3 regions of the Streptomyces sp. NBC_01166 genome follow, and region 2 is predicted to be linked to each of the others. Evidence: riboswitches for the same ligand, from Rfam matches in the RefSeq annotation. Region 2 holds a riboswitch; each other region holds the start of a gene.

Region 1 (7,391 bases), 7.3 Mb from region 2:
TAACCGGCAGCGGCTTCTGCCAGGACACCAAGCCGTACACCGTGTACACGATCACCCGCTTCGACCGGCCGTTCACCACCTCCGGCACCTGGAAGGGGGACAAGGTCACCGAGGGCTCGAAGTCCTCGTCCGCGGCCGCCGAGCGCAACGGCGCCTTCGTCCGCTTCGACACCTCCAAGGACCGCACCGTCGAGGCGACCACAGCGATCTCGTACGTGGACGCCAAGGGAGCCGCCCTCAACCTGCGTGCGGAAGGCGGTCGTTCGTACGACCGCGTCGCGCGCTCGGCCCAGGCCGCCTGGGAGGACCGCCTCGACGACGTCCGGGCGAAGGGCGGCAGCGAGACCCTGCGCCGGACCTTCTACTCGTCCCTCTACCGCTCGTTCCTCGCGCCGAACATCGGCAGCGACGTCGACGGCCGCTACACGGGCTGGGACCAGAAGACCCACCGCGCCAAGGGGTTCACCTACTACCAGAACTGGTCGCTCTGGGACACCTACCGCACCCAGGCCCAGCTCCTGTCGCTGCTCGCACCGCACGAGTCCCGCGACATGGCGATCTCGGTCATCAAGATCGACGAGGACAGCGGCTGGCTGCCGAAGTGGGGCTACGGCACGGTCGAGACGAACATCATGACCGGCGACCCCGTCACGCCGTTCCTCACCAACGCCTACCAGCAGGGCCTGCTCGAGGGGTACGAGGAACAGGCGTACCGCGCGCTGAAGAAGAACGCCGACGGCGTGCCGCCCGCCGAGTCCGCCCCCGTGGGCCGCGAGGCCAACAAGGAGTACCTCGCCGAAGGTTTCGCGCCGTACATCAAGGGCCGGGCCCATGTGAAGCCGGGCGACTCCGACTACGACCACGGTGCCTCCGCGACCCTGGAGTACGCGCTGTCCGACGCGATGCTCGGGCAGATGGCGAAGGAACTCGGCCACGACGAGGACGCCGCACGCTATGCGGAGCGGGCGCAGAACTACCGGAAGATCTTCGACAGTTCGACGGGCTTCTTCCGCGCACGGGACGCTAACGGCGCCTTCACCGGCCCCGCCGACCCGGCGCAGAGCGAGGGCTTCCACGAGGGCACGTCCTGGCAGTACCAGTGGCTCGTCCCGCAGGACCTGCCCGGCATGGTCTCCCTGATCGGTGGCACCGAGTCCGCCAACGAGCGGCTCGACTCGTTCTTCGCCTACGAGCAGTTGCTGCAGGACCCGGCGAAGACCGCCCGCGAGGTGTGGGTGAACGGGCCGTACGACTACTACAACGCGGACAAGTACAACCCTCAGAACGAGCCCGACCTGATCGCCCCGTACACCTACCTCTCCACGGGGCAGCCCTGGAAGACGACCGACGTGGTGCACGCCGCGCTCACGCTCTTCACGGACACCCCGACCGGCATGACCGGGAACGACGACCTGGGGACGATGTCCGCCTGGAACGTCCTCTCCTCGATCGGGATCTTCCCGGTCCAGCCGGGCACCGACACCTGGGGCCTGTCGACCCCCGTCTTCGAGCGGGTGGACCTGACCCTCGACCGGCGCTACTACCCCAAGGGCCGCCTGACGGTGAAGGCTCCGGGCACCTCCGACTCGGCGCGCTACATCCAGGCGGCGCGGACGGACGGCGCCGCGTACGGGAAGACCTACCTGACCACCGAGGACATCCGCGGCACACGCGACCTGTCCTTCGAGGTCGGCACGGAGCCCTCCCGGTGGGGCACCTCGGCGGACGCGGCACCGCCCGCCCTCAAGTGATCCACTGAACAACCTCTGTCCGCAGCCGGACCGGCCGGGGCGCACCCAGCGCCCCGGCCGGTCCGGGTCGTCAGGACGCCCGGAGCTCGCCCCGCACGGTGCGGGCCGCGGTCACGAGGTTCTCCAGCGACGCTCGGGTCTCCGGCCAGCCACGGGTCTTGAGCCCGCAGTCCGGGTTGACCCACAGCCGCCCGGCGGGGATCGCCTTCAGGCCGGTGCGCAGCAGCTCGGCGGCCTCCTCCGCGCTCGGCACGCGGGGCGAGTGGATGTCGTACACGCCGGGTCCCGCCTCCCGCGGATATCCGTGCTCCGCCAGCTCGTGGGCGACCTGCATGTGGGAGCGGGCCGCCTCCAGGCTGATCACGTCGGCGTCGAGGTCGTCGATGGCCCGGACGATGTCACCGAACTCGGCGTAGCACATGTGGGTGTGGATCTGTGTGTCCGCCCGCACCCCGCTGGTGGTGAGCCGGAACGCCTCGGTCGCCCAGTCGAGGTAGGCCTGGCGGTCGGCGGCGCGCAGCGGCAGCGTCTCGCGCAGTGCGGGTTCGTCCACCTGGATGACGGAAGTCCCCGCGGACTCCAGGTCGTTCACCTCGTCACGCAGGGCGAGGGCGACTTGCCGGGCGGTGTCACCGAGGGGCTGGTCGTCGCGGACGAAGGACCAGGCGAGCATCGTGACCGGCCCGGTGAGCATGCCCTTGACCGGACGGCCGGTGAGGGACTGGGCGTACGTCGTCCATCCCACCGTCATCGGCCCGGGGCGGGAGATGTCCCCGGCCAGGACCGGCGGACGGACATAGCGGGTGCCGTAGGACTGGACCCAGCCGTGCTGGGTCGCGAGGTAGCCGGTCAACTGCTCCGCGAAGTACTGCACCATGTCGTTGCGTTCGGCCTCACCGTGCACCAGCACGTCCAGGCCGGTCTCCTCCTGGAAGGAGATCACCTCCTGGATCTCCGCCTTGATGCGCTCCTCGTACGCGGCCGCGTCGATGCGGCCCGACCGCAGAGCGGCGCGGGCGGTGCGCAGTTCGGCGGTCTGCGGGAACGAACCGATGGTGGTCGTCGGCAGCAGGGGCAGGCCGAGGTGCGCGCGCTGCACCGCCGCCCGTTCCGCGTACGGCTGGGAGCGGTGGGCATCGGCGTCGGTCACCGCGGCGGTCCGGGCGCGGACGGCCGGGTCCCGGGTGACGGGGGAGTGGGCGCGGGAGGCCAGGTCGGCCCGGTTCGCGGCGAGTTCGGCCGCGATCGCTCCGGTGCCCCGGTCCAGGCCCCTGGCGAGGGTGACGACCTCGGCGGTCTTCTGCCGGGCGAAGGCCAGCCAGCGCAGGACCTGAGGCTCGATGTCCCGTTCGGCTGACGTGTCGAGAGGGACGTGCAGCAGCGAGCAGGAGGACGCCACGTCGATCCGTCCGGCGAGCCCGAGCAGGGTTCCCAGGACGGAGAGCGACTTCTCGAGGTCGTTGATCCAGATGTTGCGCCCGTTGACGACCCCGGCGACCAGGCGCTTGCCGGGGAGCCCGCCGACGGCGGCCAGGGCGTCCAGATTCGCGGCTGCTGCCTCCGTGAAGTCCAGCGCCAGCCCTTCCACCGGGGCCTTGGCCAGAACGGGAAGGGACTCGCCGAGCAGGCCGAAATAGGAGGCCACGAGCAGCTTGGGCCGGTCGGTGAGCGTTCCGAGCCGGTGGTAGGCGTGCTCGGCGGCCTCCAGCTCGGCCCGGCCGCGGTCCTGGACGAGTGCGGGCTCGTCGAGCTGTACCCACTCGGCCCCGGCCGCCCTGAGGTCGGCGAGTACCTCGGCGTACACCGGCAGCAGACGGTCCAGGAGTGTGAGCGGGTCGAAGTCCGCGGCCACACCGGGGGCGGGCTTGGCGAGGAGCAGGTAGGTCAGCGGACCGACCAGGACCGGCCGGGCGGCCAGCCCCAGGGCGACGGCCTCCTCGAGCTCGGCGACCTGCTTGGCGGAGTCCGCGGTGAAGTCGGTGTCAGGGCCCAGCTCCGGGACCAGATAGTGGTAGTTGGTGTCGAACCACTTGGTCATCTCCAACGGGGCGACGTCCTGCGTGCCGCGAGCCATCGCGAAGTAGCCGTCGAGTGCGTCGGCGGCGACCGCCTCCCGGTGGCGGCCGGGGACCGCTCCGACCATCACGGTGGTGTCCAGCACATGGTCGTAGTACGAGAAGTCGCCGGTCGGGACCTCGTCGATGCCGGCATCGCTGAGCTGCTGCCAGTTGGCACGGCGGAGTTCGGCGGCGGTGGTACGGAGGGCGTCGGCGGTGACCCGGCCCTTCCAGTAGCCCTCGACGGCCTTCTTGAGTTCCCGGTTCTGTCCCTGCCGGGGGTAGCCGTACACAGTGGACCGCGCTGCCGCGGTCGCGTGTTCGTCGGTCACGGAGATCTCCTTCGCGAGATGAATCCCTGAGATCCCGGGGACGGGACGAGGGCGCGAAGGGGCGACGTAACGGACGGGACCGTGTCGACCGACGCGGTGATCCGACCGGTATGTACGCCGACCCGCCCTCGAGGTCACCGGGATGTCCGCGCGCGTTCGTTCGCGCGCGGGCAGATGGCAGGTCTTCGGACTCGCGGGCACGTCCTGCGTGAGGACACCTAATGGCCGTCGCTTCCCAGGTCCGGTACGTCGGACCCAGTGCGTATGACGGCGGTCGTTCCCGCTCACCGCTGCGGGGCAGTCCCGGAATTCCACCGGGTTCCCTCTTGCGACGCGCCCCGCCTGGCGGACGGGGGCGAACCAGCTGCACCCACCAGCCTACGGGGCCGTACGAGGACGCGGTGCGCCAGGTCCAGGATGCGGATGGTGCCGGCGCCGGCTCAGACAGGACCCGTGTTCCTGGCCCATACGCGCTGAACGGCCCGGTAGTCGATCAGCGTGACGCCCTCCCGGGCCACCGCTTCCCGGGCCTCCGGCGACGTGAGGAACTCGTGGTCCGTACGCCGCACATGGTGGTCGCCGTCGGTGCTCCGTGACTCCTGGCCGGCGAGACCGGGATGGACCGCCCATTCGCTGAGTCCGGCCGGCAGGTCGTGGAGCAGCCGGCCGTAACGGGCCGCCTTGTCCTCGACCGGGAGGGAGAAGCTGTCGAGGAAGTCATGGTCGATCACGGGCAGTCCTCTTCGCCGCATGGCCCGCAGCCCCGGCTCCAGCCAGACGCGGACGGCGAGGCCGTACTCCGCGGCCAGCCCCACGGTCAGGTCGAGGATGTCGTCGCGGCCTCCGTCGGCCAGGCAGTGAAAATCCAGGTGGGTGGGCATGAGGCCCGCATCGGCGACGGCGTCGATCTGCGCGCGGAACTCGGTCTCGACCTCGTCGGGCCGGACGCGGCCGAGCAGGGCGGACCGCCCTGCGGTCGTCGGCTCGAAGAAATTGCCCGCCGGGTCGAGCAGGGAGGGAACCCTCTCCCTGGCCGTCAGGGGGCCCCAAGGACGGTCGGGCGTCTCGCACACCATGGTGAGGTGGAGCCCGAACGGAATCCCCGGCCTTCGCCGGAGCAGCCGCATCGCGTCCGGGGCCGCCGGACACACGGTCATGAGGCTGCATGAGCCGGCGATCCCCTCCTCGATCGACTCGATCACCCCCGCGTTGACCGCGGGGCACATGCCGAAGTCGTCGCAGTTGACGATCAGCAGGCGGGCATCGGCCGGGAACCCGAGAAGCCGGTTCCACCGCGCCGGCGACGTCATGATCGCGGGTTCGACGCCTTCTTCATCCATGCCCGCAGTCTGTTCCCCGTCCTGAGGTTGTGCACACGGATTTCGTCGAAGCGCTTCGACTGAATCTCTCGGGGAGTCGCGGAATGTGTCCGAGGCTTGCTCCGTGGAACTCCGTTCCCTCGAACTTCTCGCATGTGAACCCGAGTCCTGACGGGTCTATTGACACGCCTACGCCGGGCTGCCATCTTCGAAGCGTTTCGACGATCATGGCCTTGGGACGCCGTCCTGGCCCGAGCCTGAGGACAGCCCGTGGTGCTCTTCGACAATCCCGTGATACCCGGCTTCAGCCCGGATCCGAGCATCTGCCGCGTGGGCGAGGACTACTACGTGGCGACGTCCAGCTTCGAGTACGTACCCGGGGTACCGCTGTGGCACAGCCGGGACCTGGTGCACTGGCGGCTGATCGGACACGCCCTGGACCGCCCGTCGCAGCTGGCCCTCCCCGACACGGCTCCGTCGTCGTGCGGGGTCTACGCCCCCACGCTGCGGCACCACGACGGCCGCTTCTGGATGATCACGACCGTGGTCGCCGGTGCGGGCAACGTCCTGGTGACCGCCGAGGACCCCGCAGGTCCGTGGTCGGACCCCGTGCGGGTCGGCATACCCGGCATCGATCCCGATCTGGCCTGGGACGACGAGGGGGGCTGCTGGTGCGTGTACTCCGACGGCGGGATCCGGGGGGTGCGTATCGACCCGGAGACGGGCGAACTGCTCGGCGAGCCGGTGGAGATGTGGTCGGGGAGCGGGCTCCAGTACCCCGAGGGCCCGCATCTCTACAGGATCGGCGACTGGTGGTACCTGCTGCTGTCGGAGGGCGGAACGGAACGCGGGCACGCGATGTCGCTCGCCAGGTCCCGCTCGCTGCCGGGGCCCTTCGAACCGCACCCGGACAACCCCGTCCTCTCCCACCGCAGTACCGGACACCCGGTGCAGAACACCGGCCACGGCGATCTGGTGCAGGCGCACGACTCCACCTGGTGGATGGTGCTGCTGGGCACCCGGCCCCGCGGGGACACCCCGGGGTTCCACGGCATGGGACGGGAGACGTTCCTGGCGCCGGTGCGGTGGGAGGGCGAGTGGCCGCTGCCGGGGCCGCTGGAACTCCGCGCGGAGGCTCCCGGCCTGGCTCAGCACCCCTGGCCCGCCGAGCCGCACCGCGACGACTTCGACTCGCCGGTGCCGGCACCCTGCTGGGTGACGTTGAGGCGCCGCGATCCGGCTGACGCACGCCTCGACGAGCGGCCGGGCCACCTGGTGCTGCACGCCCGGGCGGACGGCATGGACAAGCCCGGCGCGCTGTTCGTGGGGCGGCGCCAGCGCGACCCCGACTGTGAGGCGCGGACGCGGGTCGACGTCGGCGAAGGAGGCCGGGGCGGCCTCGCCGTACGGCTCGACGAGGCCCACCACTACCAGGTGGAGACGGAGGACGGCGTGGTCCGTGCGGTCGCCCGCATCGGCCCGCTGCGCCGGACGGTCGCCGAACGGGCCGTGCCCGCCGGGCCTCTGACGCTGCGCGTCGACGTGACCACCACGGGAGTCCTGCCGCCCACCGTCACCGTCCGTCCGGAGGACCCCGATGCCGACGCGGGCCTCCGCGTCGGCGGCCCCGACACCCTTCGACTGGGGTTCGAGACCGACGACGGCTCCTTCGAGATCCTCGCCGAGCTCGACGGCCGCTACCTCACCACCGAGGTCGCGGGCGGATTCACCGGCCGGGTCATCGGCATGTACGCGACCCGGGGCACTCTGGCCTTCGACTGGTTCGAGCTGCGGCCGGCCTGACGGAGCGCCGCCACCCGGCCGCCGTCCGGGCGGGCGACGGCGCGGGTGCTCAGCGAGCCAGGGTGGTCTCCAGCCACTGCAGGATCTCGGGCGTGACCGGGTCGGTGATGTCGGAGAACTCCTCGTGCT
Region 2 (7,391 bases):
CTCTTCACCGAGCGCGGCCTGGCCCTCACCGCCGTCGCCGCCGCATTCGCCGCACACTCCTTGACCGCCGCCGCTCTGGAGCTCCCCACAGGCGGCCTCTCCGACGTCATCGGCCGCCGCACCGTCCTGGCCTGCGCCGGTCTTCTCAACGCCTGCGCCCTCACGCTCATGGGCCTCGGCACCACCCCGTGGGTGATCGCCCTCGGCACGGCCCTCATGGGCGCGGGCCGCGCCTTGTCCAGCGGGCCCGCCGAAGCCTGGTACGTCGACACCGTGCACGCCCGTTCCGGCCCCGACGCCGATCTCCGTACGGGGCTGGCGCGTGGCAGCGCCGCCTCGTCCGGTGCCGCCGCGCTCGGCGTCCTCCTCGGAGGGGCCCTGCCCTGGCTGCTCGGCCTCGGCCCGGACCCGGGGGCCCGGCTGCGGGCGCTCACCTCGGATCTGGTCCTGCCGCTCTCCGTACCCATGCTCCTCGGTGTGGTCGTCGACATCGTCTTCGTCGGCTACGTCCTGACCGCCCTGACGGAGCCGCCCCGCCCCTCGGCCACCCTGCGCGGCGTCCTGCGGGGCGTTCCCGGTGCTGTCGCCGCGGGGCTCAGGCTCGGCGCCGGGGACGCGCTGATCCGGCGCATCCTGATGACCACGGGCGCCGTGGGTACGGCTCTCGCCGCCCTCGAACTGCTCACACCGGGCCGCGCCGCCGCGTTGACCGGGACCGCGGAGTCCGGTGCGGTCCTCTTCGCAGGCCTCGCCGCCGCCGGATTCGCGTGCTCGGCGCTCGGAAGCCAGTTGGCGCCGCTCGTCGCCCGGCTCGCGGGAGACGCGGAACGCGCGGTCCTGGCGAGCCTCGGCGCGAGCGTGGCCGGTCTGCTGGCGCTCGGCGTCACCGTGTCCGCCACCGGGGCGCCCGCGCTGACCACGGCCGTCGTCGGATACGGACTGGTCTATCTGGGCCTGGGCGCCGCAGGGCCTACCGAGAACGACCTCCTGCACCACCGCGTCGACACCTCCGGCCGGGCGACGGCCCTCTCCGTGCAGTCGCTGGCCCAGCAACTCGTGGGGGCGGCCGCCGGCCTGGTCATCGGCGCACTGCCCGCAGGGCCGCTGCCCTGGCTGCTCGGTGCCGTGGTGCTGCTGTCCGGAGCACTGCTGTGGACCCGGCGCACCGCCTCCGCTCCGACGACAGCCCCCGCCCCCGAGCGGTACGGGGGCTGATCCGCTGCTCCGTACGGACGTCCCGGATCGCGCCCGCCCCCGCCGTTCGGGACGCTGGCCCGAAGCCGGGACGCGAGATCCCCGTACCTCCAGGAGCAGAGATGCAGCAGGACAAGCACCCGTCGTACCGTCCCGTGGTCTTCCGTGACCGTTCCGCCGGGTACGCCTTTCTGACCCGGTCCACCGCGTCGAGCGAGCAGACGATCGACTGGGACGACGGCAACAGCTACCCGGTCATCGACGTGGAGATCTCCGCCGAGAGCCACCCGTTCTTCACCGGCAAGGCGAGGGTGGTCGACACCGAGGGGCAGGTCGCCAAGTTCGAGCGGCGCTACGGCGACGAGGGGCGCGACGGCGCCTCCTGAGCCCCGGGTCACCACGGCTCCCCGCACCCGGGCAGAATCGGCGGCGGTTCGCCCCCTCACCACGACCGCCCGCGTTCTCCAGGAGACCCGCCCCCATGCCCGACAGCCCCGACCTGCTGGTCATCGGCGAATGCGTCGCCGACATCGTCCGGCTGCCGGGCGCGCCGGACCGGACCCACCCCGGCGGCAGCCCCGCGAACGTCGCGTACGGTCTGGCCAGACTGGGCCGGGGCACCACCTTGATCACCCAGCTCGGCCCGGACCCCGACGGGCGGCTGATCGAGGAGCACCTGGCTTCGGCCGGGGTACGGGTCCTCGACGACGGCAGCGGCGCGCCCACTCCCGCCGCCACGGTGGACCTCGACGAGGCGGGCCGGGCCACGTACAGCTTCGAGATCAGCTGGACGCTGGGCCCGGTCGCGTGGTCCGGGGAGCCGCCCCGGCACGTCCACACCGGGTCCCTCGCCACCGCCATGGACCCCGGTGCGGACACCGTTCTGGAGCTCGTCGGGTCACTCCGCGCGGCGGCGACCGTCAGTTACGACCCCAACGTCCGGCCCGGACTGATGGGGGACCACGCCCGTGCCGTACGCCGCGCCGAGCGCTGGGTCGCGCTCAGCGACATCGTGAAGGCCAGCGACGAGGACCTGCGGTGGCTGTACCCGGACGAGGCGCCGGAGCGGGCCGCCGAGCGGTGGCTGCGCTCCGGGCCAGCGGTCGTCCTGGTCACCCGCGGTGCCGGAGGGGCGACGGCCTTCCTGCCGGGCGGGACCGTGAGCGCCGACGCGCCACCCGTCAGGGTCGCGGACACGGTGGGCGCAGGCGACGCCTTCATGTCCGCCACGCTGCACGCCCTGGCCTCGCACGGACTGCTCGGAGGGCAGGCCCGCGCTCGGCTGCGCCCGCTGGACGCCGCAGTCCTGGGCGACGTGCTGCGCCACGCCGTGGCATCGGCCGCCGTGACCGTCGGACGGGCGGGCGCCCTGCCTCCCGACCAGGAGGAGCTGGCAGCGGCCCTTACCGGCGTGCCGGTCCCGGAGCCGTAGACCGTCCAGCGGTGTCCTCGCCCGCACCACGGTCGTTGATTTCGTTATGACCGTGACCCTTACCGACACCGCCCCACCGTCCACCACCGAACTGCTGACCGGCGTCATCCTCGGTCCGGAATTCCGCCGAGAGCACGGATTCTGGCAGCGGCTGATCAGCACAGAACCGTTCCGCCGCCCCGTCGGCGGAACGCCAGAAGAGCGACTGGACCTCGCCTACGACCGGTTGCGGATCCTCAACCTCTCCCTCGACAGCGGAGCGCGCCTCGCCGCCGATCCCCGCGCGCTGGCCGCCCTGCACGCCTGGCTCGGCCCGGTGGACCCCGCGCTGACCACCGTGGCGGGCATCCACTACAACCTCTTCCTCGGCAGCCTCCTCGACCACGACTGCGCCGGCCGCCGCGACCTGTCGGACTATCTGTCGATGCGGCGCATCGGCACCTTCCTCTGCACGGAAGTGGCACACGGCAACAACGCCGCGGCCATGGAGACCACCGCCACCTACGACCGTGAGCGGGACGGCTTCGTCCTGCACACCCCGAACCCGGGCGCGCAGAAGTTCATGCCCAACACCAGCCCGGCGGGCGGAGCGAAGTCCGGCCTGGTCGCCGCCCGTCTGGTGGCCGACGGCTCCGACCACGGGGTACGCCTCTTCCTCGTGCCGCTCACCGACGACGCGCAGGCGCTGCCCGGTATCCGGGTGCGGCGGCTCCCGGCCCGGATGGGCAGCCCGGTGGACCACTGCCTGACCTCGTTCGACCGGCTCTTCGTGCCACGGGACGCCCTGCTGGGACCGGCCGGGGAGGGCGACGCGCCAGAGGAGTTCAGAACGGAGCCGGGGGACAGGCGGCGGCGCTTCCTCACCTCCATCGGGCGGGTCACCCCCGGCCGGATCTCCATGAGCGCCTGCGCGGCGGGCTCGGCCCGCGCGACCCTGGCGGTCGCCGTACGCTACGGCGGCCACCGGATGATCTCCGGCTCACGGGGCGCCCCACCGGTGCCGGTGAACGCCCACCGGACGCACCACGGTCCGCTCGCCTCGGCCATGGCCATGGTCTTCGCCATGAGCCTGCTGTACCGCAGGGCGCAGGAACGCTGGGAAGCCTGTACGGACGAGCGCGCCCGGACGGACGCGGTGCGACTGGTCGATGTCGCCAAGGCGTGGATCACCTGGCGGGCCCGCGATGTCATCGTCGAGAGCCGTGAACGCTGCGGCGCGCAGGCGCTGCTGGAGAACAACGGCATGACCGAACTCGTCACGGGCGTGGAGGGGGCCATCACCGCGGAGGGCGACAACATCGCCCTGTACGCCAAGGCGGCGGCCGACATGCTCTTCGCCGCCGACCCCGGCGGTGACGACGCCCCGGACCGGGCCCCGCACCCCGGGGACCTCGCCGACCCGTACTTCCTGGGCCGGCTCCTCGCCTCGGTCCAGGACATCTGGTTCGCCCGGGCCAGGGTCCGTGCGCTGCGGGCCCCCGACGCGGACACCCTCGGCCGGTGGAACGCGGCCTCGGGTCCCGCCCTGCGCGGGGTCGAGGCCTACGCGTACCGGCAGGCCGCCGAGGCCTACGCCGAGGCCCGCGCGACGTTGCCCGAGGGGGCGGCCAAGGACCGGCTCGGGGAGCTGGAGCGGCTGTTCGCCCTCGAATGGGTGTCCCGCAACAGCGGCGACCTGCTGGCCGCCGGCCTCCTGAGCACCGCTCAGGTGGACGCCCTGCCCGAGGCCGTCGAGGAGCTCCTCACGGCCGTCGCCGCGCACGCCCCGGAGCTGGCCGACTCCTTCGCGCTGCCCGAGGAACTGCTCGCCGACTGGCCGATCGCCGGGCCCGGCTATGCGGACGCGTACGACGATCCCGGGGGCCCGTGGAACACCCGCCCGGCGGACGCCCGATGAGCGCCGGAGGCAGGGGGCGGGCTGTCTGCTGCCGCCTGGGCGAGCACCTGGAGATCCTGGGACTGCGCGCCGTCCTGCTCGCCTACTGGGGCACGACGTCCGTGCTTGCCCGCCGCGGCGGGAAGCCGCAGGCCGACGGCGGCGAATCGGTTCGCCCCAAGGGCTGACCCGCCTGACGGCCGGCCGGTACGGAGAGGGAGAAGCCCCCCGCCGTACCGGCCACGGCCCGCGAGGCCGCCCCGCGCCGCGTGATAGCTTGCAGACGCCAGTCACACTCCACGTGGAGTCAGGGAATCCGGTGCGAATCCGGAGCTGACGCGCAGCGGTGAGGGGGACGGGCGGGGCCACAGCCACTGGGACACCCTCGGGTGCACCGGGAAGGCGCCCTGTCCGGACGAACCCGAGTCCGAAGACCTGCTGGCAACCGCTTCCGCACCGGGAGCGGAACTCCGTACGGGCTCCGCGCATGAGCCCAGAGAACGCCGAGGTCTCCGTGCCGCTCATAGCCAGCACCGTACGCCGAACAGCCCTTCTCATCGCGGGACTTGTCCTTCTGACGGCCTGCGGCGGAGATGGGAGCACTCCCGACGGCGCAGCACGGGACGCCGCAGGCGACGGCTTCCCCGTGACGCTCAAGAACTGCGGCCGTACGGTGACCGTCGAGGCGGCACCGCGTCACGCCGTCTCCCTCAACCAGGGATCGACGGAGATCCTGCTCTCCCTGGGTCTCGCCGACAGGCTGGCCGCCACCGCGACCTGGACGGACCCGGTGATGAAAGGTCTGGAGAAGGACGAATCCACGGTGAAGCGCCTCGCCGAGAACCAGCCCTCCTCCGAGAAGGTCCTCGCCGAGGAACCCGACTTCGTCAGCGCCTCGTTCGAATCCACCCTCGGCAAGGGCGGGGTGGCGTCCCGCGACCAGTTCGAGGAGCTCGGCGTACCCACGTACCTCGCACCCTCCGACTGCGCGGGCAAGGACAACACCGGCAGCAGTGACGGCTCCCGCTCCGAGCCCCTGACCATGGACCGCGTCTACGGCGAAGTACGCGACCTGGCCAAGGTGTTCGGCGTCCCGGAGCGGGGCGAGAAGCTGGTGAAGAGCCTCCGCGGCCGCGTCGACAGGGCGACCGCGGACATCGACGCGTCCGGCACCACGATGCTCTACTGGTTCGCCAACTCCGAGGCCCCGTACCTGGCCGGGTGCTGCGGCGCCCCCGGCATCATCACCGAGGAGCTCGGCGCGAAGAACGTCTTCGACGACACCCACGAGGAATGGCCTCAGATCAACTGGGAGACCGTCGCCGACCGGAACCCCGACGTGCTGGTCATAGGGGACCTGACCCGGAAGTCGCAGACGGCCGAGAGCGCAGCGAAGAAGATCGAGTTCCTGGAGTCCAACCCCGCCACGAAGAACATGGACGCCGTCCGGCACAAGCGGTACGTCCTGCTGAGCGGCCAGGCGATGAACCCGACCATCCGGACCGTGGAGGGCGTGGAGCGCGTCGCGGCGGGGCTGCGCTCGTTCGGGCTCGCGGGGTGACGAGGACCGAACGCGCCCCGGACGTACGGGCGGAGCAGCCGTCCGCGGCGCTGACCGCCCCCGGAGCCCGGATCCTGCGCGACGGCGTCCTGTGGAGCGCGGGGGTCGCCCTGCTGCTCCTGTCCGTCGCGGTCGCCGTCACGATCGGACCCGCCCGTATCTCCGTCCCGGACGTCTGGTCCGCGGTGGCCTCGCACCTCGGCCTGGGAGGCGGGCGGCTGACCCCGATCCGGGACGGCATCATCTGGAACCTGCGCATGCCCCGCACCCTGCTCGCCGCGGTGTGCGGGGCCGGGCTCGCGGTGTGCGGCACCGTGATGCAGTCGCTGCTGCGCAACCCGCTCGCGGACCCCTTCGTCCTCGGCGTCTCCTCCGGGGCGTCCACCGGGGCGGTCGTGGTCGTCGTCCTGGGTGTCGGCGGCGGAGCGGTGTCGGTCTCCGGCGGCGCGTTCGTCGGGGCGCTGTGCTCGTTCGCCCTCGTCCTGCTGCTCAGCCACACCCTCGGCGGATCCACCGACCGGGTCGTCCTCTCCGGGGTCGCGGCCATGCAGCTCTTCTCCGCGCTCACGTCCTTCGTCGTGATGACCGCCGCCGACGCCGAGCAGACCCGGGGCGTGCTCTTCTGGCTGCTCGGCTCGCTGAGCGGGGTGGGCTGGAGCGATGTATGGATGTGCTCGGCCGTGCTGGCCGTGACGCTGCTGATCTGCCTCGGCCACGCTCGTACGCTCGACGCCTTCGCCTTCGGCCAGGACGCCGCGGCCGCCCTCGGGGTGCACGTGGGGCGCACCCGGATCGTGCTGCTCTGCGCCACCGCGCTCCTGACGGCGGCGCTGGTCAGCTCGGCGGGCGCCATCGGCTTCGTCGGCCTCGTCCTGCCGCACGCCGCCCGGGCGCTGACGGGTTCGGGGCACCGGCGGCTGCTGCCGGTGACCGCCCTCGCCGGAGCCGTGTTCCTGGTCTGGGTCGACACCCTTGCCAGGACCGTCCTCGACCCGCAGGAGGTCCCGGTCGGTGTGGTCACCTCCCTCATCGGGGTGCCCGTCTTCGTCTTCATCCTCCACCGCACCCGGAGGAGCGCGTGAACCGGACAGCGGTCCCCGGCGACGGCCTGCGGGCCGACCGGGTCAGCAGGGAGGCCGGCGGGCGGCTCGTCCTCGACGGAGTGAGCATCGCGCCGCCGCCCGGCACCACCGTCGGGCTCCTGGGGCCCAACGGCTCCGGCAAGACCACGCTGCTGCGGGTGATGGCGGGCGTACTCGCCCCCGGCGCCGGCGTCGTCACCCTCGACGGCCGCACGCTCGCCGAGACCGGCCGGCGAGGCGTGGCCC
Region 3 (7,391 bases), 1.4 Mb from region 2:
CGTACGGCATCGGCCAGTACGGCCCTGGCCTGGCGTGCCAGTTCCGCCGGGGGCGGTGTGCCCTCGGGTGGGCGGGGGGCCGGCCTGGTGCGCCGGGTCGTCACGGCCTTGCGGGCGGTTGCCTGGGGTCGCGGGCGGACAAGTCGCAGCCTGGAGTCGCGCGGGGTACGGGACGTCACGAGGAGCAGTCTTGCCTCTGACGGCCCGAAAGCCCAAACGGAAGCCGTGTCACCGGGGTTCGGGAGGCTTCCGGGCAGGGGTGCCAACCGGGCGGTTCCGGCGCATCAGCTCACATCAGGGGCGTGAGGAAGCGCCGGAGCGCCTCTTCGTAACCGGCCGGGTCGGCATTCCACATCGCCGCATGCGGAGCCTGCGGTACGGAGTGCAGGGAGACCAGGTCCGGGCGGCGTTCGGCGAGTTCCCTGGACTGCTGCCAGGGAGCCAGGGTGTCGTCGGGGCCGTGGACGATCAGCGTGGGCGCGTGCAGGGCGGTCGGCACCGAGGTCTCCAGGAGCGGGGCTCCGTGCAGTCCGGTCTGGCCCTGGGCGGCCCGGACGGCGAGGGGCAGCAGCGCGGAGGGGACGCCCCGGGCCGAGGCGAGGGCGCGCAGGGTGGTCTTCCAGTCCAGGACCGGGGAGTCGAGGACGAGGCCGCTGATGCGATCGCGGAGGGCTGAGTTGACGGCCGCGTGCAGGGCCATCGAGGCGCCGGAGGACCAGCCGTACAGGATGACGTTCTCCGCCCCGTAGCGCACCGCGTAGCGGATGGCCGCGTCGAGGTCGCGCCACTCGGACTCGCCGAGGTGGGCGAGTCCGTCCGGGGAGCGCGGGGCGCCCGCGTCGCCGCGGTAGGCCAGGTCGAGCACCGGAAACTGCTGGGCGTTGAGGAACCCCATCACGTTCATGGGGTGGTCCCTGGTGGTGCCGAGGCCGTGCACCGTGATCACCCAGGTGTCGCGGGCGGCGGGCACGAACCAGGCGGGCAGGGGACCGAGTTCGCCGGGGACCTCGACCTCCTTGTAGGCGAGGCCGAGGGCGGCGAGCGGGTCGCCGCGGTGGAGCTCCGGGGTGAGGCGGACCCGGGCGCCGGGCTTCAGGCTGCCGAGGGTCACGCGCTCCAGCCGGCGGACCACCGTGTCGGGAGAGACGAAGGTATGGCCGCCGGGCACCTGGTCGATCACCGGGCCGACCACCGCGTGGACACCGCGGGCGGCCAGTCCGTACGTACCGGGGCGCAGCGCGGGGAAGGAGCGGGTCAGAGTGATCTGCCCGGCCGCGGTGGCGTGCACGGTGAGACGGCGGTCGGCGGGGAAGGGCCGTGGCGAGGGCGCCCCGAGGGCGGCGTCGCTGGCGTAGCGGCCGGCGGCGACCGCTGCCGCGCCGACGCCGAGGATCGAGGTTGCGGCCACTGCCGCCGCTGTTGCCGGGCGCACGGCTCCAGTGTCCTGGGCCGGGGCGCCGTTGGCCAGTGGGCAGGGGCCGTACGGCGCGGCGCCGGGCTCAGCCGCGCTGGCCGTAGCCCTTCAGGGCGTCCTGGACGTCGTGCAGCTGGGCCGGGGTGAGGAGGCTCGGGCTGTGGCCGGGCACGGAGCTCGCGGTGAGCCAGAGCCTGCACATCCATTCGAGCTGGGCGGTGCGGTCGTAGGCCTCGTCGAGGGTGCGCCCGTAGGTGACGGTGCCGTGGTTCCGCAGCAGGCAGCCGGTGCGGTCGCGCAGGGCGGCCAGCATGTTGTCGGCGAGCTCCGGCGTCCCGTAGCGCGCGTAGGCGGCGGTGCGGACGGGGCCGCCGAGCAGGGCGGCGGCGTAGTGGATGAGCGGCACCTCGGGGACGAGGGTGGAGACGGCCGTGGCGTGCACGGCGTGGGTGTGGACGACCGCCGCGGCGTCGCTGCCCCGGTAGACGGCCAGGTGGAGGGGGAGTTCGCTGGTCGGGACCAGGTCGCCGAGGACCTGGCGTCCTTCGAGGTCGACGGCGACGGCGTCCCCGGGGCCGAGCCGGTCGTAGGGCACCCCGCTGGGGGTGACCAGGACGATGTCGCCCACCCGGGCCGACACATTGCCCGAGGTTCCGACGACCAGGCCGTCCGCCGCCGTCCTCCGTGCCGTCGCGACGACACCGGCCCACGCCTGTTCGACAGCACGCTCATCCATGTCACCCATACGGGGATCCTAGAGTCACGTGACCGATGTCTCCCCGACGGACTGAATCGGCATCGGTCAAGATCCCCCACATCGGGCGGCACCGGGCCCCGCACCGGCGGCCGCGGTCCGGCCCACCCCTGGCGCACACAAGCGGAACCGGTGCACACGGTTGGGGTCACCGTGCCGCCCTGCCCAGTTCATCTTCCGTTCACCCTGGTTGCTTACGTTCCACGTGCCAATGACGTCGAACGATTGCCTGGGTAAATGGAACACATCACGCTGCTGCTCGCGATCGTGATCGTGACAGCTCTCGTGTTCGATTTCACGAACGGTTTCCACGACACCGCCAACGCGATGGCCACCACCATCTCGACCGGCGCTCTCAAGCCCAAGACAGCGGTGGCCATGTCCGCCGTTCTCAACCTCGTCGGCGCGTTCCTGTCGGTGGAGGTCGCCAAGACGATCTCCGGCGGGATCATCAACGAGAACGGCCTCAGAACCGAGGTCATCTTCGCGGCGCTCGTCGGCGCGATCCTGTGGAATCTGCTGACCTGGCTGGTCGGCCTGCCCTCCAGTTCCTCCCACGCACTCTTCGGCGGCCTCATCGGCGCCGCGGTCATGTCGGCCGGCTGGTCCTCGATCAACGGCGGCACCGTCGTCACCAAGGTCCTGCTGCCCGCGATCGCCGCCCCGGTCGTGGCCGGTCTCGCCGCGCTGCTGGCCACGAAGCTGACGTACCGCCTGAACCGGAAGATCACCGACGAGGCGCAGCTGAAGTCGACCGCCAAGGGGTACCGCGCCGGCCAGATCGCCTCGGCCGGTCTCGTCTCTCTCGCCCACGGCACCAACGACGCGCAGAAGACCATGGGCATCATCACCCTGGCCCTGGTCACCGGTGGCGTCCTCTCCCCCGGCTCCAACCCGCCGGTCTGGGTCATCGCCTCCGCGGGTATCGCCATCGCGATGGGCACCTACCTCGGCGGCTGGCGCATCATCCGCACCATGGGCAGCGGCCTCACCGACCTGCGTCCGCCGCAGGGCTTCGCGGCCCAGACCAGTGCGGCCACGGTCATCCTGGCCTCCTCGCACCTCGGCTTCTCCCTCTCCACCACGCAGTCCTGCTCCGGTGCCGTCATGGGCGCGGGCCTCGGACGCAAGGGAGGCGTGGTCCGCTGGTCCACCGCCACCCGGATGTTCGTCGCCTGGGGCCTGACCCTGCCGGCCGCCGGTCTGATGGGCGCGGGCGCCGAGTTCCTGACCAAGCAGGGGCCCTGGGGCGTCGGGGCGGTCGCCGTCCTTCTCGTCGCGGGCTCCGGCGCCATCTGGCTGCTGTCGCGCCGCAAGCCGGTCGACCACACCAACGTGAACGCGGAGGCCGAGCCCGCGGGCGTCGTCACCACCGCCATCTCCGCGGTCAGCCCGCCGCCGGCCGGTGTCGTCGTACCGGAGCTCAAGACCACCATCTCGGCCCCGGCCACGACGGCCGGAACCCCGGCCGACCCGGCCACGGTGTAAGGACGGATCCGCATGAACATCGACTGGGCAGCTCTCGCGTCCGTCTTCGGCGTCAGCCTCGTGGTCACCGTCGCACTGGTCGGCCTCTTCACCCTCGGCATCACGGGCATGGCCCGGCAGACGTCGACCGCGCAGGGCGGCGGCGGTGGCAACGGCCTGGTGCGCACCGGCGCGTACGCCTGCTTCGGGCTGTGCGCGGCGGCGGTCGCGTACGGGATCTATCTGATCGTCGCCTGACCGCTCCCACGCGGGTTCCCGCACCGGGCCGGACACACCACGTGTGTCCGGCCCGGTGTGCGTCTGAGCACATTGAAGCCTCGCAGGTCAGCGGCAGGTTGACGGGCATTCACGGGGCATGGTGGACTGCCGGAGCCATTTAGGCCGGCCGGCACATGGGGGGCGGGTGAAGGAGCGGGCCTGGGTGCGTGCAGCTGCAAGGCGGAGGATTGAGGCAACGCGGAGCGTTGTTGATTGACGCCAACGCCGCAGAGTGCGTGCCCAGGCCCGCGACGCCGCCCCCATGTGCCGGCCGGCCTTACGGCGACAGGAGAGGAAGCCGGTGCGAATCCGGCGCGGTCCCGCCACTGTCACCGGGGAGCAGCCTCCACACGGAAGTCACGGCCCGCCACCGCGGGCTGGAAGGCCGGAGGAACTGCGGATCCGGAAGCCAGGAGACTCTCGTCGCCGGTCACGTCGAACCAGGGCGCGGACCCTGAGTGAGGACATACGCCATGTCTGGCTGCCCTGCGTCGGTCGCTTCACCACCTGTCACGAAGGTCCTCCGAGGCGCGACGGCCGGCTGAGCGGTGCGAGCCGACCGCATCTTCGCGTACGGAGCCGCCGCCGGCCTGATCGCCGACCTGCTGTTCGGTGATCCCCGGCGTGGTCACCCCGTCGCCGCCTTCGGACGTGCGGCGGCGGGCGCCGAGCGCCGCCTGTGGCGCGACCACCGCGGCTGGGGCGCCTTGCACACGCTCGTCTGTGCCGGGAGTGCCACGGGCGCCGCCGCCCTGGCCGCGCGTGCCGCCCGGAACCGTCCCGCCGCCGCCGTGGCGCTGACCGCCGCCGCCACCTGGTCCGTCGTCGGGGGCACCTCGCTGGGGCGCGAGGCCCGCGCCATCGGCAGGGCGCTGGCCGCCGGGGACATCGAGTCGGCCCGGGAGCGGCTTCCGCATCTGTGCGGCCGCGACCCGCAGTCGCTGGACGGGCAGCAGATCGCCCGCGCCGTGGTGGAGTCCGTCGCCGAGAACACCTCCGACGCCGTCGTGGGAGCCCTCGTGTGGGGCGCGCTCGGCGGAGTGCCGGGACTGGTCGCCTTCCGGGCCGTCAACACCCTCGACGCCATGGTCGGGCACAAGTCGCCCCGCTACCGGCGCTACGGCTGGGCGTCGGCACGGCTCGACGACGTCGCCGGCTGGCCCGCGGCCCGGCTCACCGCCGTGCTCGCCGTGGCCGCCGGGGGGCGCCCGCGCGAGGCGGTCCGGGCCTGGCGGGCGGACGCGGACAGGCATCCCAGCCCCAACGCGGGCCCGGTGGAGGCCTCGTTCGCGGGGGCGCTCGGCGTACGTCTCGGCGGCACCCTCGCGTACGGCGGGCGGGTCGAGCACCGGCCGGTGCTCAACGGCGAGGCCGGCCGGGACGTGCGGGTCACGGACATCGAACGCGCGGCGCGGCTGTCGCGCCGGGTGAGTGTGCTGGCCCTCGTCGTGTGCGCGGCGGGGCGGTCGGCCATGGGACGGAGAGTCGGATGAGCGGCGGGCTGCTGGTCGCGGGGACCACCTCGGACGCGGGGAAGAGCGTCGTCACGGCAGGGATCTGCCGGTGGCTGGTGCGCCGGGGGGTGAAGGTCGCGCCGTTCAAGGCGCAGAACATGTCGCTGAACTCGTTCGTCACCCGGGAGGGGGCGGAGATCGGCCGCGCCCAGGCGATGCAGGCGCAGGCCGCCCGGGTGGAGCCGTCCGCGCTGATGAACCCGGTGCTGCTCAAGCCGGGCGGCGACCGGTCGAGCCAGGTCGTCCTGATGGGGAAGCCGGTCGGCGAGATGAGTGCGCGCGGCTACCACGGCGGTCGCCAGGAGGCGCTGCTGGGGACGGTCGTGGACTGTCTGGAGCAGCTGCGGGGCACGTATGACGCCGTGATCTGTGAGGGGGCGGGCAGTCCTGCCGAGATCAATCTGCGGCGCACGGACATCGTGAACATGGGCATCGCCCGGGCCGCGGGCTTCCCCGTGCTGGTGGTCGGCGACATCGACCGGGGCGGTGTGTTCGCCTCGTTCTTCGGCACGACGGCGCTGCTGAGCCCCGAGGACCAGTCGCTGGTCGCGGGTTACCTCGTCAACAAGTTCCGCGGTGACGTGTCGCTGCTGGAGCCCGGTCTCGACATGCTGCTCGGGCTCACGGGGCGGCGGACGTACGGGGTGCTGCCGTACGCCCACGGGCTGGGCATCGACGAGGAGGACGGGCTGCGGGTCTCGATGCGCGGCACCGTACGGGAGTCGGTCGTGGCGCCGCCGCACGGCGAGGACGTGTTGCGGGTCGCGGTGTGCGCCGTGCCGCTGATGTCGAACTTCACCGACGTGGACGCGCTGGCGGCCGAGCCGGGTGTGGTGGTGCGGTTCGTGGACCGGGCGGAGGAGCTCGTCGACGCGGACCTCGTGATCGTGCCCGGGACACGGGGCACCGTGAAGGCGCTGGCGTGGCTGCGCGAGCGGGGGCTGGCCGACGCGCTGGTGCGGCGGGCCGCGGAGGGCCGCCCGGTGCTGGGGATCTGCGGAGGGTTCCAGGTGCTGGGCGAGCGCATCGAGGACGACGTGGAGTCCCGGGCCGGGCTGGTCGAGGGGCTCGGACTGCTGCCCGTCCGCGTCCGTTTCGGCCGGGAGAAGGTCCTGGGGCGGCCCGTCGGGTCGGCGCTCGGGGAGCCGGTGGAGGGTTACGAGATCCACCACGGGGTCGCCGAGGTGAGCGGCGGCGAGCCGTTCCTGGACGGGTGCCGGGTGGGCTCGGTCTGGGGGACGCACTGGCACGGTTCGCTGGAGAGCGACGCGTTCCGGCGGGCGTTCCTGGGCGAGGTCGCGCGGGCCGCGGGGCGGCGGTTCACCGCGGCGCCGGACACGAGCTTCGGGGCGTTGCGGGCGGAACAGCTGGACCGGCTGGGGGATCTGATCGAGGAACACGCGGACACGGACGCGTTGTGGCGGCTGATCGAGACCGGCCCGCCGCAGGGGCTGCCGTTCATCCCGCCGGGTGCGCCGCCCGCGCCCGGTCATGCAGTTGTGGTTGCGACAGAGGAGGCCCTGTGAGTACGCCCTATCCCTTCACCGCCATCGTCGGACAGGACGATCTGCGGCTGGGGCTCCTGCTCAACGCGGTCAGCCCCGCCGTCGGCGGGGTCCTGGTCCGCGGCGAGAAGGGCACCGCCAAGTCCACCGCCGTACGCGCGCTCGCCGCGCTCATGCCCGAGGTCGCGGTCGTGGCGGGGTGCCGTTTCTCGTGCGACCCGGGAGCGCCCGATCCGGCGTGTCCCGACGGTCCCCACGAGACGGGTACGGGCGTGTCGCGTCCGGCGCGGACCGTGGAACTTCCGGTCGGCGCGTCGGAGGACCGGCTGGTCGGCGCCCTCGACATCGAACGGGCTCTCTCGGAGGGCGTGAAGGCCTTCGAGCCGGGGCTCCTCGCCGACGCCCATCGCGGGATCCTCTACGTCGACGAGGTCAATCTCCTCCATGACCACCTGGTG

Evidence for each region. Region 2 has a riboswitch for cobalamin ahead of OG379_RS03250 (ABC transporter substrate-binding protein). Riboswitches for the same ligand answer to the same signal wherever they lie in the genome.
Region 1: linked by a shared signal. The riboswitch ahead of metE (5-methyltetrahydropteroyltriglutamate--homocysteine S-methyltransferase) and the one ahead of OG379_RS03250 (ABC transporter substrate-binding protein) in region 2 are both predicted to bind cobalamin.
Region 3: linked by a shared signal. The riboswitch ahead of OG379_RS09410 (cobalamin biosynthesis protein) and the one ahead of OG379_RS03250 (ABC transporter substrate-binding protein) in region 2 are both predicted to bind cobalamin.

The regions. Positions count from the first base shown of each region.
Region 1 is NZ_CP108613.1:7,955,549-7,962,939, forward strand. It holds gene OG379_RS35995 (GH92 family glycosyl hydrolase) at 1-1,751, shown strand, start outside; gene metE (5-methyltetrahydropteroyltriglutamate--homocysteine S-methyltransferase) at 1,822-4,140, opposite strand; cobalamin riboswitch at 4,299-4,520, opposite strand; gene OG379_RS36005 (carbohydrate deacetylase) at 4,581-5,480, opposite strand; gene OG379_RS36010 (glycoside hydrolase family 43 protein) at 5,730-7,262, shown strand; gene OG379_RS36015 (GNAT family N-acetyltransferase) at 7,312-7,391, opposite strand, start outside.
Region 2 is NZ_CP108613.1:647,594-654,984, reverse strand. It holds gene OG379_RS03275 (MFS transporter) at 1-1,215, shown strand, start outside; gene OG379_RS03270 (type B 50S ribosomal protein L31) at 1,317-1,580, shown strand; gene OG379_RS03265 (carbohydrate kinase) at 1,676-2,626, shown strand; gene OG379_RS03260 (acyl-CoA dehydrogenase) at 2,673-4,523, shown strand; gene OG379_RS03255 (hypothetical protein) at 4,520-4,690, shown strand; cobalamin riboswitch at 4,773-4,960, shown strand; gene OG379_RS03250 (ABC transporter substrate-binding protein) at 4,990-6,063, shown strand; gene OG379_RS03245 (FecCD family ABC transporter permease) at 6,114-7,145, shown strand; gene OG379_RS03240 (ABC transporter ATP-binding protein) at 7,142-7,391, shown strand, end outside.
Region 3 is NZ_CP108613.1:2,026,564-2,033,954, forward strand. It holds gene OG379_RS09385 (hypothetical protein) at 1-104, opposite strand, end outside; gene OG379_RS09390 (alpha/beta hydrolase) at 290-1,432, opposite strand; gene OG379_RS09395 (class II aldolase/adducin family protein) at 1,500-2,159, opposite strand; gene OG379_RS09400 (anion permease) at 2,406-3,656, shown strand; gene OG379_RS09405 (hypothetical protein) at 3,669-3,893, shown strand; cobalamin riboswitch at 4,205-4,334, shown strand; gene OG379_RS09410 (cobalamin biosynthesis protein) at 4,463-5,407, shown strand; gene OG379_RS09415 (cobyric acid synthase) at 5,404-6,954, shown strand; gene OG379_RS09420 (putative cobaltochelatase) at 6,951-7,391, shown strand, end outside.